DNA from 2 places in the Ramlibacter sp. GCM10027632 genome. Region 2 is predicted to be linked to the other one. Evidence: predicted binding sites of a transcription regulator. Region 2 holds the regulator's gene; the other holds the start of a gene.
What was found. Region 2 encodes FNR, which switches genes on or off when oxygen is low (the NO sensors DNR and NnrR bind a similar motif). Its sites were predicted from a motif close to TTGATNNNNATCAA; they were not measured.
Positions count from the first base shown of each region.

Region 1: the regulator FNR is predicted to act here: its motif matches at 2,636-2,649, upstream of ACFQZY_RS00790 (universal stress protein).

Region 1 is NZ_JBHTGW010000001.1:165,372-170,295, reverse strand. Features, by position in the region: gene ACFQZY_RS00805 (FecCD family ABC transporter permease) at 1-327, shown strand, start outside; gene ACFQZY_RS00800 (ABC transporter ATP-binding protein) at 324-1,097, shown strand; gene ACFQZY_RS00795 (cobyric acid synthase) at 1,156-2,601, shown strand; gene ACFQZY_RS00790 (universal stress protein) at 2,749-3,186, shown strand; gene crcB (fluoride efflux transporter CrcB) at 3,293-3,670, opposite strand; gene nth (endonuclease III) at 3,682-4,332, opposite strand; gene ACFQZY_RS00775 (Bug family tripartite tricarboxylate transporter substrate binding protein) at 4,443-4,924, shown strand, end outside.
Region 2 is NZ_JBHTGW010000002.1:430,582-435,505, forward strand. Features, by position in the region: gene ACFQZY_RS05480 (PAS domain-containing sensor histidine kinase) at 1-966, shown strand, start outside; gene ACFQZY_RS05485 (response regulator) at 963-1,607, shown strand; gene ACFQZY_RS05490 (response regulator transcription factor) at 1,721-2,107, shown strand; gene fnr (fumarate/nitrate reduction transcriptional regulator Fnr) at 2,132-2,926, shown strand; gene ACFQZY_RS05500 (TraR/DksA family transcriptional regulator) at 2,934-3,305, opposite strand; gene ACFQZY_RS05505 (universal stress protein) at 3,456-3,896, shown strand; gene hemN (oxygen-independent coproporphyrinogen III oxidase) at 3,914-4,924, shown strand, end outside.

The DNA.
Region 1 (4,924 bases), on a different contig from region 2:
TCCACTGCCGCCAGCCTGGGCGTGGCCCTGGGCCCGGTGCGGGTGGCGCTGGTCGCCATCCTGGCCCTGGCCACCGCCGCGGCGGTCGCCCAGGTGGGCCTGATCGCCTTCATCGGCCTGGTCGCGCCGCACCTGGTGCGCTCGGCGGTGCGGCCCACCCATGCCTGGCTGCTGCCGCTGGCGGCCCTGGCCGGCGGTGCGCTGCTGGTCGCGGCCGATGTCCTCGGGCGCTGGCTGGTGGCGCCGCAGGAGCTGCCGGTGGGCGCGGTCACCGCCGTCCTGGGCGGCGGCTACCTGCTGTGGCTGATGCACCGGAGGCCGCTGTGAGCGCGGCGCTGGCCTGCGCCGGCCTGCGCGTCGCCCTCGACGGGCGCGAGGTGCTGCATGGCCTCGACCTGCGCCTGCCCGCCGGCCGCTGGACCGCCCTGGTCGGCCCCAACGGCGCGGGCAAGACCACGCTGCTCAAGTCGCTGGCGCGGCTGCTGCCCGCGCGCGGCGAGGTGGCCTGGCTGGGGCGCGACCCGGCCGGCCTGCCGGCGCGCGAGCGCGGCCGGCTGCTCGCCTGGCTGGGGCAGCAGGAGCCGGGCGGCGGCGACCTGCGGGCGCAGGATGTCGTGATGCTCGGGCGCCTGCCGCACCAGGGCTGGCTGGCCGGCCCCTCGGCCCGCGACCTCGCGGCGGTGGAGGAGGCCATGCGCCGCACCGGCAGCTGGGAGTGGCGGTCCCGTGCCCTGGGCCAGCTCTCGGGCGGCGAACGCCAGCGCGTGCTGCTGGCGCGGGCGCTGGCGGTGCAGGCGCCGATCCTGCTGATGGACGAGCCGCTGGCCAACCTCGACCCGCCGCACCAGGCCGACTGGCTGGCACTGGTGCGCGAGCACGTGCGCGGCGGCGGCACCGCCGTCACCGTGCTGCACGAACTGAACATGGCGCTGCATGCGGACGAACTCGTCGTCATCGTCGAGGGGCGCATCGCGCACCAGGGGGCCTGCGACGCGCCCGCCACGCACCGCGCGGTCGAAGCGGCCTTCGGCCAGCGCATCGCGGTGCACCCGGTGGGCCGCGCCTGGGTGGCGCTGCCGGTGGAGGACCTGGGGTGAACGCGCCGCGCCGTGCCGCCCGGGGCCCGCGTGCGCCGCGCCAGGCGCAGGGGCCCGCATGACCGCCCGCTGCGTGATGGTCTGGGGCGCCACCAGCGGCGCCGGCAAGAGCTGGCTCGCCACCGCACTGTGCCGGTGGTATGCCGGCCAGGGCCTGCGCGTCGCGCCCTTCAAGGCGCAGAACATGAGCAACAACGCGCGCGTCGCCGAGGGCGGCGAGATCGGCAGCGCGCAGTACTTCCAGGCCCTGGCGGCGCGCCGCACGCCCGAGGTGCGCATGAACCCGGTGCTGCTCAAGCCCGAGCGGGACACGCACAGCCAGTTCGTGCTGCTCGGGCAGGTGGACGCCGCGCTCACCGCCATGCCCTGGCGCGAGCGCAGCGCGGCGGTCTGGCCCCACGTGGCCCGCGCGCTCGACGCGCTGCGCGCCGAGAACGATGTCGTGGTCATCGAGGGCGCCGGCTCGCCCGCCGAGATCAACCTGCGTGACTGCGACTACGTCAACCTGCGCACCGCCGACCATGCCGACGCGCGCTGCCTGCTGGTCGCCGACATCGACCGCGGTGGCGCCTTCGCCCACCTGTACGGCACCTGGGCGCTGCTGGAGGCCGCCGAGCGCGCGCGCATCCGCGGCTTCGTCCTCAATCGCTTCCGGGGCGACCCGGCCCTGCTCGAGCCCGGCCCCGGGATGCTGCAGGCGCGCACCGGCGTGCCCACCGTGGCCACCCTGCCGATGTGGCGTGACCACGGCCTGCCGGAGGAGGACGGGATGTGGGAGGGGTGGGCCGGCGGCGCCGCCGGCTGGGCCCCCGGCGGCACGCGCATCGCCGTCATCGCCTACCCGCGCATCAGCAACCTCGACGAATTCCAGCCCCTGCGCCGGCTGCCCGGCGTGCAGCTGGCGTGGGCGCGCGAGCCGCGCCAGCTGCAGGGGGCCGACTGGGTGGTCCTGCCCGGCTCCAAGCACACCAGCGGCGACCTGGCCTGGCTGCGCGCCCAGGGCCTGGATGCCGCCATCGCCGCGCATGCCGCGGCCGGCGGCCGCGTGCTGGGCATCTGCGGCGGCCTGCAGATGCTCGGCGAGGCCCTGGTCGACCCGCACGGCATCGACGGCAACGCGCCCGGCCTGGGCCTGCTGCCGGTGGTCACCCTGTTCGAGCCGGACAAGCGCGTGCGCCGCACCGAGGCGGTGTTCGCTGCGGTGCCGGGGCCGTGGCAGGCGCTGTCCGGCCTGCGCGTGCGCGGCTACGAGATCCGCCACGGCCGCACGGCGCAACACCCGGGCATGGGCGCCGGCCTGCCGGTGCTGCCCGGCGGCCTGGGCTGGTGCGACGCCACGGGGCGGGTGCTGGGCGTCTACCTGCACGGACTGCTCGAGGACCCGGGCGTGCTGCGCGCGCTGTTCGGTGCGAACGTGCCGACCCTGGACGACGTGTTCGACGGCCTGGCGGCCTGCCTCGATCGCCATGTCGCGCCCGGCGTCCTGCGCGGGCTGCTCGACTGAGCGCGCCGGCCGGGTCCGCCGCCGGGGCGGACCGTTGACCCCGATCAAGCCGTGCGCCTACTGGCGTTTACACCTGTTGCGGGCAGGTTGCCTCTCCCACAGGCCGGGGTCTATGCTGGAAGCATCACCAACCCGGTAGGAGGCAGCATGTACAAGAAGATCCTGATGGCATACGACGGCAGCGAGGCAGGCCAGCGGGCCCTGCTCGATGCCTGCGAGGTGGCGCAGTGGAACCAGGCCGGCATCGTGCTCGTGGCGGTGATGCCCTCGACCCTGGCCTTCGTCGGCCTGGAGGGCGGCGTCTACGACGCCGAGCTGGAGACGCGCGAGCGCAAGAAGTTCGAGGGCATCCTGCAGGACGGCATCAAGCGCCTGGAGGCCGCCGGCTTCAAGGCCACCGGCGAGGTGGCCCAGGGCGAGGCGGTGGAGGAGATCACCCGCGCCGCCCGCAAGGCCGGGGCCGACCTGATCGTGGTGGGCCACAAGCACCTGGACAGCTGGGCCGCCCGCTGGTGGCGCGGCTCGGTGTCGGGCGCGCTGATCGAGCACGCGCCGTGCAGCGTGCTGGTGACCATCACGCACTGAGGCGCCTGGCCGGGGCGCGTGGGCCTGGCGCCCGGCGCGGGCCTCAGGCCTCAGGCCTCAGGCCTCGGGCCTCAGGCCTCAGGCCTCAGGCCTCAGGCCTCAGGCCTCAGGCCATCACCCAGCGCGCCATCCGCAGCCCCACCCAGGTGAGGGCCAGCGAGCCGGCCAGGTGCATCGCCGCCAGGGCCAGGGCCTGGCCGAAGCGCTCGGACTGCAGCAGCTGCACCGTCTCCGCGGAGAAGGTGGAGAAGGTGGTCAGGGCGCCCAGGAAGCCGGTGACCAGCGCCAGCCGCCAGGCCGGGTCCAGGTGCGGCAGGGCCTGGAACACCCCCACCAGCAGGCCGATCAGCCAGCCGCCGGCCAGGTTGGCGGCCAGCGTGCCCAGGGGCACCCAGGTGCCGCCGGTGTTCAGCCACAGGGCCAACTGCCACCGTGCCAGCGCGCCCAGCGAGGCACCCACGCACAGCACGAAGACGGTGAACACCGGCCGGTGCCTCAGCGCTTGCCGGCGGGCGCCGGCGTCTTGGGCTTGAAGTCGCAGTAGCGGGCGACCGCGCACTCCCAGCAGCGCGGCGTGCGCGCCTGGCACACGTAGCGGCCATGCAGGATCAGCCAGTGGTGGGAGTCCACCGCATAGGCCGCCGGCACGCGCCGTTCCAGCGCCAGTTCCACCTGCAGCGGGTTCTTGCCGGGCGCCAGGCCGGTGCGGTTGCTGACGCGGAAGATGTGCGTGTCCACCGCCATGGTGGGCTGGCCGAAAGCCACGTTCAGCACCACGTTGGCCGTCTTGCGGCCCACGCCGGGCAGGGCCTCCAGCGCCTCGCGCGTGGCGGGCACGCGGCCCTGGTGCCGCTCCACCAGGATGCGGCAGGTCTCCAGCAGGTTGCGTGCCTTGGTGCGGTACAGGCCGATGGTCTTGATGTAGCCCTCCAGCCGCTCCAGCCCCAGGTCCAGCATGGCCTGCGGCGTGCCCGCCACCGGGAACAGCCGGCGCGTGGCCTTGTTCACGCCCACGTCGGTGGCCTGCGCCGACAGCAGCACCGCGGCGAGCAGCTCGAACACGCTGGTGTATTCCAGCTCGGTGACCGGGTGCGGGTTGGCGGCCCGCAGGGTGGCGAAGAAGGGCTCGATGTCCTGCGTCTTCATGGCGGTCAGTGGGGCCGGATGCCGGCGCGGCAAGGGAGCGTCATCGACGGGCATTCTAGGCTGTGCCCGAGGCGTCACGCGGCGCGTGGGCGGGCGCAGATAATCGCGCGATGACCACCCGACGCAGCCTCCTCCTGGCCGCCTCCGCCGCGGCGCTCGCCTCGTCACCCGCCTGGGCCGAGACCTATCCTGCCAAGCCGATCCGCCTGGTCGTGCCGTTCCCGGCCGGCGGCGCCACCGACATCTTCGCCCGCGCCGTCGCCGGCAAGCTCGGCGAGCGCCTGGGCACCAGCATCGTCGTCGACAACAAGCCCGGCGCCGGCGGCACCATCGGCTCGGACATCGCGGCCAAGGCCGCCGCCGACGGCTACACGCTGCTGCTCACCACCTCCAGCACCCATGCGATCGGCCCGAGCTTCGCCGCGGCCGGCAAGCTGCCCTATGACGCGGTGGCCGACTTCACGCCGATCTCGCATGTGGGCAACGCGCCGAGCATCGTGCTGGTGCCCAACTCCTCGCCGGCGAAGACGATGAAGGAGTTCGTCGAGCATGCGCGCCGCAACCCCGGCCGCCTGAACTACGCCTCCAGCGG
Region 2 (4,924 bases):
CTGTACAACCGCGCCGCCGAGCAGATCTTCGGCTGGCGCGCCGACCAGGTCATGGGCAAGCCCTTGTCCATGCTCATTCCGGAGCGTTTCCGCGCCAGCCACGCCGACCATGTGCGCCGCTTTGCCGCGACCGGCGTGACCTCGCGCCGCAAGGGCGGCAGCGACGGCATCGTCCTGTGGGGGCTGCGGGCCGACGGCACCGAGTTCCCCATGGACGCCTCGATCTCCCAGATCGACACCGACCACGGCAAGGTCTTCTCCGTGATCCTGCGTGACGTCACCGAGCGGATGCGGGCGCGGCAGGACCTGGCGCGCTTCGCCACCGAGGCCTCCGCCATCCGCGAGCAGGAGAAGAGCCGGGTCGCGCGCGAGCTGCACGACGAGCTCGCGCAGTCCCTGACCGCGCTCAAGATGGACGCCATCTGGCTGCGCGACCACCTGGCCCGCGACCCCGAGGCTGCGGCGGCCAAGGTCAGCGGCATGCTGCAGATGCTGGACGCCAGCGTCGCCGCCACCCGCCGCATCGCCGCCGACCTGCGCCCGCTGGTGCTGGACGACCTGGGCCTGGTGCCCGCCATCGAGTGGCTGGCCCAGAGCTTCACGCAGCGCCATGGCGTGCACTGCGAGCTGGACCTCGACGAGTCCCTCGAACTGGAGGAGCCCTACGCCACGGCCGTCTTCCGCATCGTGCAGGAGTCTCTGGCCAACGTCGCCAAGCATGCCCGGGCGCGGACCGTGTGGGTGCGCGTGGCGCGCGCTGGCCGGCAGATCGTGATCGAGGTGCGCGACGACGGCGTCGGCTTCGACACCGGCGCCGGCCGCAAGCCGCAGTCGCTGGGACTGATCGGCCTGCGCGAGCGGGCCCAGCTGCTGGAGGGCACGATGTCCATCGAGTCCACCCCGGGCGAGGGCACGCGGGTCGCGGCGCGCATCCCGGCGCCGGCGGGGCAGGGGGCCGGCACATGATCCGCGTCGTCCTGGCCGATGACCACGCCATCGTGCGCGAGGGCCTCAAGGGCATCCTCGCGCGCGTGCCCGATTTCCAGGTGGTGGGCGAGGCCGCCGACGGCGCCCAGGTGCTGCAGCGGGTGCGCGAGGCCGAGTTCGACCTGCTGGTGCTGGACCTGTCCATGCCCGGGCGCAGCGGCATGGAGCTGATCAAGCTGGTGAAGGCCGAGCGGCCGCGCGTGCGCATCCTGGTGCTGTCCATGCACCACGAGACCCAGTACGCGGTGCGGGCCATCAAGTCCGGCGCCAGCGGCTACCTGACCAAGGAAAGCGCGCCCGCCGAGCTGGAGCAGGCGCTGCGCAAGATCGCCGACGGCGGCGCCTACGTCACCGCCGAGGTGGCCCAGCAGCTGGCCCTGGGGGCCATGCCGGGCCGCGAGGCGGCGCCCCACGAGGCGCTGTCGGCCCGCGAGTTCGAGGTGTTCCAGCAGCTCGTGGCCGGCGCCTCGGTCACCGCGATCGCCGAGCGCATGAGCCTGTCGGTCAAGACAGTGAGCACCCACAAATCCAACCTGATGCACAAGCTGGGCCTGGGCAACCCCAGCGACCTGGTGCGCTACGCCATCAAGCACGGGCTGGCGGACGCCACCGAGATCTGAGCGCCGCCCTGGCGGCCTAGGACGAGTCCTAGGCCGCGTTCCAGACGATTCCTAGCCAGCAATTCAGCTCTTACTGATGGGCAAGAGCCGGCGGACGCGGCACAGTCACGTCCATGGCACCCAGCTCCCATCCCCGCGTCTTCCTGGCCGACGACTCCGGCCCGATCCGCTCGCGCGTGGCCAACCTGCTCGGCGAGCACGACATGGAGGTCGTCGGCGAGGCGGCCACGCCGCAAGGCTGCATCGAGGGCATCCTGGCCAGCCGGCCGGAGGTGGTCGTGCTCGATGTCCAGCTCGAGGGCGGCACGGGCCTGCAGGTGCTCAAGGCGGTGCGCGAGGCGGCCCCGGGCATCGCCTTCGTCGTCTTCAGCAACAACGCCGCGCCCGCCTACCGCAAGCGCTACCTCGGCGAGGGCGCCGCGAGCTTCCTGGACAAGAGCAGCGACTTCGAGCAGCTGCCCGACGCGATCGCCGATGCCGGCAGCCGCGTCCATCACTGAACACCCCACGAGAGAGACCCCCGCATGAACCACGAACACGCCATCGCTCCCGTCCGCGTCGTGCCGCGCCGCTCCGTGACGGAGTCTTCGGAGGGCGCCGGCTGCGGCGCCGCGCCGCTCAAGACCCTGTGCTCCAACTGCCACCTGAAGGACCTGTGCCTGCCCTGCGGCCTCAGCGGCGCGGACCTGCAGCGCCTGGACGGCCTGCGCTTCGGCCGCCGCCGCGTGCGCACCGGCGAGGAGCTCTATCGCGGGGGGGACAAGTTCCAGTTCATCTACGCGGTGCGCAGCGGCACCTTCAAGTCCAGCCTGATGCTGGTGGACGGCCGCGAGCAGGTCTCCGGCTTCCACATGGCCGGGGAGCTGATGGGCCTGGACGGCGTCGCCCACGGCCGCCACGCCAGCGCCGCCACCGCGCTGGAGGATGCCGAGGTCTGCGCCATCCCCTACACCCACCTGAGCGAGCTGGCCAGCGGCAGCGCCGACATCCAGATGCTGATGGCCCGCCTCATGAGCCGCGAGATCGTGCGTGAGCACAGCCTGATGATGCTGCTCGGGAGCATGAACGCCGAGGAGCGCCTGGCGGCCTTCCTGCTGAACCTCTCGCAGCGCCTGAAGGCGCGCGGTTACTCGGCCAGCGAGTTCCACCTGCGCATGTCGCGCGCCGAGATCGGCAGCTACCTGGGCATGAAGCTGGAGACGGTGAGCCGCACGTTCTCGGCCTTCCAGCAGCAGCGCCTGCTGGAGGTGGACAAGCGCCACATCCGCATCCTCGACCTCGAGGCCCTGGGACGGGCCTTCGACAGCCGGGTGCACTGAGCTTGGCTCAGGCGGTCTCGGCCAGCGACTGGCAGCGGATGCAACGCAGCGCCGTCGGCAGCGCCTCCAGCCGGCGCAGCTCGATGGGCTCGCCGCACGCCAGGCACTGGCCGTACTGGCCGCGCGCCAGCCGCAGCAGCGCCGCCTGCACCGCCTCGAGTTCCTGCACCGCGTGCGTGTGCTGCATCTCGTGCACCGCGGTGCTGGTCTCGGCGTCGGCCAGGTCCTTGAAGTCGGTCACCGCTTCGCCCGGCTCGCGCGCCTGCGCCTCGGCCTGGTCGCGGGCCGATTCCTCGGCCAGCAACGCGCGCAGCTCGGCCTCGCGCCGCTCGAGCAGCTGCTGGAAGCGGGGCGTCATCTCGGCTTGGAAGGTGGTCATGGTCGTCGGGCCTTTCAGTCGGGGCGATACGGTCAGATGGAGCCGATTCTGTGGCCTGCAAGCGACCTGTCAATTGACCCGAATCAACCACGGCGGGAGCATCCCGTCGCATCATCCGCCAACACGTCACTTCCCCTGAGAGGTCACACCATGTTCAAGCGCATCCTCCTGGCCACCGACGGCTCGGCCGCCTCGGACCACGCCGCCACGCTGGCCATTTCCCTCGCCCGCACCCATGGGGCGACGCTGACCGCGCTCTACGTGGTCGACCCTTATCCCTACCTGGGCATCGGCGAGGCCAACCCCATGGGCTTCAACGCCTACATGGAGGCTGCGCGCGTGCACGGCGCCGAGGCCCATGCCCGCGTGGCCCGCATGTCGGCCGAGGGCGGCGCCCCGGTGCCCCTGGTCACCCGCCTCGTCGAGGATGTCTCGGTCATCGAGGGCCTGCTCGAGACCGCCCGCGACACCCAGGCCGACCTCATCGTCATCGGCTCGCACGGCCGCACCGGCATCGCCCGCGTAGTGCTGGGCAGCGTGGCCGCGAAGGTCGTCGCGCAATCGCCGGTGCCGGTGCTCGTCACCCGCTGAGGAATCCGCAGGACGCCATGAACACCATCTCGCCCGAGCTGTTGCAGCGCTTCGACATCAACGGGCCGCGCTACACCTCCTACCCCACGGCCGACCGGTTCGTCGAGGCGTTCACCGCCGGCGATTACGCGCAGGCCCTGCGCCAGCGCGGGCAGCAGCCCTCGTCCCTGCCGCTGTCGATCTACGTGCACATCCCGTTCTGCGCGTCCCTGTGCTACTACTGCGCCTGCAACAAGATCATCACCAAGCACCATGAGCGCGGCGCGGAGTACCTCGAGTACCTGGCGCGCGAGGTGGCCCTGCATGTCGCCGAACTCGGGCGCGGGCAGTCGGTGAGCCAACTGCACCTGGGCGGCGGCACGCCCACCTTCCTCAGCGACGCCGAGCTGGGCCAGCTCATGGCCATGCTGCGCGCCAACTTCGCGCTGGTGCCCGGCGGCGAGTATTCGATCGAGGTCGACCCGCGCACGGTGGACGCCACCCGCCTGCAGGCGCTGGCCGACCTGGGCTTCAACCGCGTCAGCTTCGGCGTGCAGGACTTCGACCCCGACGTGCAGAAGGCGGTGCACCGCATCCAGCCCGTGGAGCAGGTCTTCGCGCTGGTGGACGAGGCGCGCCGCATCGGCTTCGAGTCGGTCAACGTGGACCTGATCTACGGCCTGCCGAAGCAGACCTCGGAGTCGTTCGCGCGCACGCTGTCGCAGGTGGCGCAGCTGCGGCCCGACCGCATCGCGCTCTATGCCTACGCGCACCTGCCGGAGCGCTTCAAGCCGCAGCGGCGCATCATCGCCATCGACCTGCCCTCGGGCGCCAGCAAGGTCGGCATGCTGGCCTCGGCGCTGGCCGCCTTCGAGAAGGAGGGCTATGTCTACGTGGGCATGGACCACTTCGCGCTGCCCGACGACCCGCTGGCCGTGGCCAAGCGCCAGGGCCGCCTGCACCGCAACTTCCAGGGCTACAGCACCCAGCCCGACTGCGACCTGATCGGCCTGGGCGTCTCCGCCATCGGCCGCGTCGGCGCCACCTAC